One region of the Delftia sp. genome, then DNA from elsewhere that is predicted to be linked to it. Evidence: riboswitches for the same ligand, from Rfam matches in the RefSeq annotation. Region 1 holds a riboswitch; the other holds the start of a gene.
The links. Region 1 has a riboswitch for S-adenosylhomocysteine ahead of ahcY (adenosylhomocysteinase). Riboswitches for the same ligand answer to the same signal wherever they lie in the genome.
Positions count from the first base shown of each region.

Region 2: linked by a shared signal. The riboswitch ahead of metH (methionine synthase) and the one ahead of ahcY (adenosylhomocysteinase) in region 1 are both predicted to bind S-adenosylhomocysteine.

Region 1 covers NZ_JCABYI010000032.1:96,601-99,781, forward strand. The annotation lists gene AC5I49_RS22620 (DUF4118 domain-containing protein) at 1-846, shown strand, start outside; gene AC5I49_RS22625 (response regulator) at 858-1,592, shown strand; S-adenosyl-L-homocysteine riboswitch at 1,600-1,684, shown strand; gene ahcY (adenosylhomocysteinase) at 1,755-3,181, shown strand, end outside.
Region 2 covers NZ_JCABYI010000011.1:69,372-72,552, forward strand. The annotation lists gene metH (methionine synthase) at 1-1,269, opposite strand, end outside; S-adenosyl-L-homocysteine riboswitch at 1,297-1,423, opposite strand; gene AC5I49_RS08785 (FadR/GntR family transcriptional regulator) at 1,700-2,521, shown strand; gene AC5I49_RS08790 (transporter substrate-binding domain-containing protein) at 2,518-3,181, shown strand, end outside.

The DNA.
Region 1 (3,181 bases):
CGGGGCGTACTGGTGCTGCAACTGCGTGCGCCCCAGCGCCTGGAGGTGCCCGAGGAGCAGCGTCTGCTGGAGGCCTGTGCCAGCCAGGTGGCGCTGGCGCTGGAGCGTCAGCACTTCGTGGCCGTGGCCCAGCAGACCCAGATCGCCATGGAGGGCGAGCGCATGCGCAACACCTTGCTGTCGGCCGTCTCGCACGACCTGCGCACGCCGCTGACCACCATCCTGGGCGCGGCCGAGGCCGCGCAGCGCCATGTGCCGCCGGGCGGCGCAGCCGACATGCTGGAGCAGGTCCGCATCCAGGCCCAGGCCATGCAGCGACTGGTGGAGAACCTGCTGGACATGGCGCGCCTGCAGCAAGGCGGCGTGCACCTGCAGCGCGAATGGCTGCCGCTGGATGAAGTGGTCGGCAGCGCGCTGCGCCAGATGCGCGCGCGCCTGCACGAGCATCCCGTGAGCACCGACGTGCCCGCCAGCCTGCCGCTGCTGCAGCTCGATCCTGTGCTCATGGAGCGCGTGCTGGTCAACCTGCTGGACAACGCCGCCAAGTACACGCCGGCCGGCACGCCGCTGACCATCCACGCACGCGAACAGGACGGCGAGGTGCTTGTGGCCGTGCAGGATGGCGGGCCCGGCCTGCCGCCACACCTGCCCGTGGAGACGCTGTTCGAGCCCTTCACGCGCGGCACGGCCGAGTCCACCGTCTCGGGCATAGGCCTGGGGCTGGCGCTGGTGCGCAGCATTGTCGAGGCCCATGGCGGGCGCATCGAGGCCGCTGCCGCGCGCCCAGGCCCCGGCACCGTGTTCACGCTGCGCTTTCCGGTGCCGGAGCAGCCATTGCTCGATTAGAGTCTTGCGCCATGAGCACGCCCACCAACCGCATCCTGATGATCGAGGACGACCCCGGCATCCGCCGCTTCGTGCGCCTGGTGCTGGAGGACGAGGGCTGGCAGGTCTTCGAGGCCGACAGCGCGCGCCGGGGCCTGATCGAGGCGGCGAGCCGCCAGCCCGATCTGGTCATCCTCGACCTGGGCCTGCCGGATGCCGACGGCAAGCAGGTTCTCACCGAGCTGCGCGGATGGTCCTCCGTGCCCGTGCTCGTGCTCTCCGCGCGCGAGCGCGAGGACGAGAAGGTGGCCGCCCTGGACGCCGGCGCAGACGATTACCTGGTCAAGCCTTTCGGTGTGCCCGAGCTGCTGGCCCGGCTGCGTGTGATGCTGCGCCGCCGCCAGCAACTGGGGGCCGCAGGCGGCGCAGTTGCATCCAGCCAGGTGCACTTCGGCCAGGTGCAGGTGGACCTGGCCACGCACGAGGTGCGGCGTGCGGGCCAGCCGGTGCACCTCACGCCCATCGAATTCCGCCTGCTGGCGGCGCTGATCGCCGCCCAGGGCCGTGTGATGACCCACCGCCAGCTGCTGCTGCAGGTCTGGGGACCCGAATACCTGGGCCGTGCCCATTACCTGCGCGTGCACATGGCCAATCTGCGCCAGAAGATCGAGGACGAGCCGGCCCAGCCGCGCCACCTGGTGACCGAGCTGCAGGTGGGCTACCGGCTTGTGGGGCTGGGCGGTGAGACATCCCCGGGATCGGTATAATCAGCGCCTCTCCGAGGAGCGTTGCAGCAGGCCCATTCACCAGATGCGGTCTGCGAGGCTCGGAGTCATACCTGCAACGACGCTCGCCCACGCTTTCTGTGCGGTGAGCTTTTTTTCGTCTCCCGCAGAACGTGGTTTTTCATTCATCTTTTGGAGAAAACCATGAACGCTGCTGTTCGTCCCGTTTCCGCCGACACGGCCATCGCTGACATTTCCCTCGCCGCCTGGGGCCGCAAGGAAATCCTGATCGCCGAAACCGAAATGCCCGGCCTGATGGCCACGCGCGAGGAATTCGCCGCGGCGCAGCCGCTCAAGGGCGCGCGCATCGCCGGCTCGCTGCACATGACCATCCAGACGGCCGTGCTGATCGAGACGCTCAAGGCCCTGGGCGCCGACGTGCGCTGGGCCTCGTGCAACATTTTCTCGACTCAGGACCATGCCGCCGCCGCCATCGCCGCCACGGGCACGCCCGTGTTCGCCATCAAGGGTGAATCGCTGGCCGACTACTGGGACTACACCCACCGCATCTTTGAATTCGGCGCCGCCGGTACCGAAGGCGAAGGCCCCAACATGATCCTGGACGACGGCGGCGATGCCACCATGCTGCTGCACCTGGGCATGCGCGCCGAAAAGGACCTGTCCGTGCTGGACAACCCCGCCTCCGAGGAAGAGAAGATCGCCTTCGCCGCCATCCGCGCCAAGCTGGCCCAGGACCCCACCTGGTACACGCGCAAGAGCGCCCACATCATCGGCGTGACCGAAGAGACCACCACCGGCGTGCACCGCCTCAACGAGATGTCGGCCAAGGGCACGCTGAAGTTCCGCGCCATCAACGTCAACGACTCCGTCACCAAGAGCAAGTTCGACAACCTCTACGGCTGCCGCGAATCGCTGGTGGACGGCATCAAGCGCGCCACCGACGTGATGATCGCCGGCAAGGTCGCCGTGGTGGCCGGCTACGGCGACGTGGGCAAGGGCTGCGCCCAGGCGCTGCGCGCGCTGTCGGCCCAGGTCTGGGTCACCGAGATCGATCCCATCAACGCCCTGCAGGCGGCCATGGAAGGCTACAAGGTCGTGACCATGGAGTGGGCGGCAGACAAGGCCGACATCTTCGTGACCACCACCGGCAACCGCGACATCATCCGCCACGAGCACATGGTGGCCATGAAGAACGAAGCCATCGTCTGCAACATCGGCCACTTCGACAACGAGATCGACGTCGCCTCCATCGAGCAGTACCAGTGGGAAGAGATCAAGCCCCAGGTGGACCACATCACCTTCCCTGACGGCAAGAAGATCATCCTGCTGGCCAAGGGCCGCCTGGTGAACCTGGGCTGCGCCACCGGCCACCCCAGCTTCGTGATGAGCGCCTCGTTCGCCAACCAGACCATCGCCCAGATCGAGCTGTTCACCAAGCCCGATGCCTACGAGGTCGGCAAGGTCTACGTGCTGCCCAAGATCCTGGACGAGAAGGTTGCCCGCCTGCACCTGAAGAAGGTCGGCGCCATGCTGACCGAGCTGACGGACGGCCAAGCTGCCTATATCGGCGTGAGCAAGCAGGGTCCCTACAAGCCCGAAACTTATAGGTA
Region 2 (3,181 bases), on a different contig from region 1:
CGCCGCTTCCTGCTGGCGCTTTTCCTCTTCGATGTAGGGCACGAGGTGGGCCACGGCCTGCTTCATCACGCGCGCCGACTTGACCACCTGGGGCAGGAACATCTTGCCGGCGCCGAACAGGTCGCCCACGATGTTCATGCCGTCCATGAGCGGGCCTTCGATCACGTGCAGCGGGCGGCCGCCGCCCTGCACCACGATCTGCTGGTAGGCCTCTTCGGTGTCGACGACGATGAAGTCGGTGATGCCGTGCACCAGGGCGTGCGACAGGCGCTCGCCCACGGTCTTCGGGTTCTCGGGCGTGCCGCGCCATTCGAGCTTCTTGCTGTCGTCCTTGGCGGCGCCCTTGGCGGCGTCGGCAATCTCCAGCAGGCGTTCCGCAGCGTCAGGGCGGCGGTTGAGCACCACGTCTTCCACGCGCTCGCGCAGTTCGGGCTCCAGGTCGTCATAGACGCCGACCATGCCGGCGTTGACGATGCCCATGTCCATGCCCGCCGAGATGGCGTGGTAGAGGAACACGGTGTGGATGGCCTCGCGCACGGGGTCGTTGCCGCGGAAGCTGAAGCTCACGTTGGAGACGCCGCCCGAGACCTTGGCGCCGGGCAGGTTCTGCTTGATCCAGCGCACGGCCTCGATGAAGTCCACGGCGTAGTTGTCGTGTTCCTCGATGCCGGTGGCCACGGCGAAGATGTTGGGGTCGAAGACGATGTCCTCGGGCGGGAAGCCCACCTCGTCCACCAGGATGCGGTAGGCGCGCTCGCAGATCTCGATCTTGCGCTGGTAGGTGTCGGCCTGGCCCTTCTCGTCGAAGGCCATGACCACGGCGGCCGCGCCGTAGCGCTTGATCAGCCGGGCCTGGCGCTTGAATTCATCCAGGCCTTCCTTCATGGAGATGGAGTTGACGATGCCCTTGCCCTGCAGGCAGCGCAGGCCGGCCTCGATGACCTCCCACTTGGAGCTGTCCACCATGACCGGCACCTTGGCGATGTCGGGCTCGGAGGCGATGAGGTTCAGGAAGCGCACCATGGCGGCCTTGCTGTCGAGCATGGCCTCGTCCATGTTCACGTCGATGACCTGGGCGCCGTTTTCCACCTGCTGGCGCGCCACGGACAGCGCTTCCTCGTACTGCTCGTTGAGGATCATGCGCGCAAAGGCCTTGGAACCCGTGACGTTGGTGCGCTCGCCCACGTTGACGAACAGCGTGCCCTCGCCGATGGTCACCGGCTCCAGGCCGGACAGCTTCATGGGAGGGGGAGTGAAAGAGGACGACATCAAGCTCACCTGCAAAAACGGCATGGCAACAGGTGAGCGTCGTTGGCACCGTGGGCGCGGTCCGGCCGGGAACCTGCACCTGGCCCAAGCCTGACGCGGCACGCGATCCGGTGTACGGATGGGCGGGTGCCGCGCTGCAACGCTCCTCGGGCCAAAGCCCGGGATTCTACGGCGGCTGGCGGCGGCCTGCAGTGCGGGTTTTACGCCCGCATTCGGGGCAGGCCTGCACAAAGCCATGCGGCACTGCACCAAAGCGCGGCAGCGCGGGCCGCTGGCGGCGCCTTCGGGACGGATTGTCTATGCCCCATCGCCCCGGATTCTTTGCAGCGCCTGAGGACAACGCTCCTTTTTTTCATCTGGCACGCAATTCGCTATCTGCTGGGTACGTGGTCTGACCAGTCAGGCCAAAACCCTCCACCCGCGCCAGCCCATGCAAAGCATTCCGATCTCGATGGCCCAGACGCTGCAGCAGCACATCCTGAGCGGCCACTACCCCGGCGGCAGCCAGCTGCCGCCGCAGCGCGAGCTGGCCCGGCAGCTGGGCATCAGCCGCGCTTCGCTGCGCGAGGCGCTGTCCATGCTGGAGGCCCTGGGCCTGGTCGAGATCCAGCCGGGCAAGGGCGTGCGCATCAACGGCCCGCACAGCGGCCGTGCACGCATGCACCGCGCCTATGCCACCCCGGCGCTGGGCACGCTGTCGCCGCGCCAGCTGATCGAGCTGCGCCTGGTGCTGGAGCCCGGCTGGGCCGCGCTGGCGGCCGTGCGCGCCGACGACAGCGGCCTGCGCCAGCTGCAATGGACCCAGTCCCAGCTGGCCCACGCCCTGGACCGCAGCGACCTGCTGGCCGCCGCCGACGCCGATCTGCAGTTCCACCTGCTGCTGGCCCAGCTGTCGGGCAACCCGGGCCTGGTGGCCATGGCGCGCCAGCTGGAGCTGGCCATCAGCCACAGCCTGCGCCTGCCCTTTGCCTGGAGCGGTGCCGACGACCAGCCGGTGCGCGAGCACGACGCCATCGTGCAGGCCGTCTGCGCAGGCGATGCGCCGGGTGCGGCGGGCGCCATGCGCGCCCACCTGCTGTCGGCGGCCAGGCGCAGCGGCATCGATCTCGACACACCGGACGACGCGGCGGCGCCCGACGCGACGGCACTCGATGCAACGGCGCCCGACGCATCTGCGCCCGATACATCTGCGCCCGACCCTGATCCGCTTTCCTTTCGCCTCACCCCACCTTCCGAAGGAGCTTTCGCATGACTTCCCCCCTGACACCCCGCCGCGCATTCATCCGCACCGCCCTGGCGGCCGCCACCCTGGCCGCTGCCGGCCTGGGCGGCGCCGCCCATGCCGACATGCTGGCCAACATCCAGAAGGCCGGCGTGCTGCGCGTGGCGATTCCGCAGGACTTCCCGCCCTTCGGCTCGCTGGGCACCGACCTGAAGCTGCAGGGCTATGACATCGACATGGCGGCCCTGGTGGCCCAGGAGCTGGGCGTGAAGGTGGAGCTGGTGCCCGTGACCAGCACCAACCGCATCCCCTTCCTGACCACGGGCAAGGCCGACATCGTCATCTCCAGCCTGGGCAAGAACGCCGAGCGCGCCAAGGTGATCGACTTCACCCAGGCCTATGCGCCCTTCCCCAAGAGCGTCTACGGCCCCAAGGACATGAGCATAAAGGCCCCTGCCGACCTGGCCGGCAAGACCGTGGGCGTGACGCGCGGCTCCACCGAGGACCTGGCCCTCACGCAGGTGGCGCCGGCCTCGGCCACCATCAAGCGCTACGAGGACAACAACGCCACCGCGCAAAGCTACCTGACGGGCCAGGTGCAGCTGGTGACGCTGGGCAACATCGTGGCCAACGCCGTCAACGAGCGCACCAGGCTGCGCCAGCTGGACGTGAAGTTCGCGGTCGAGGACA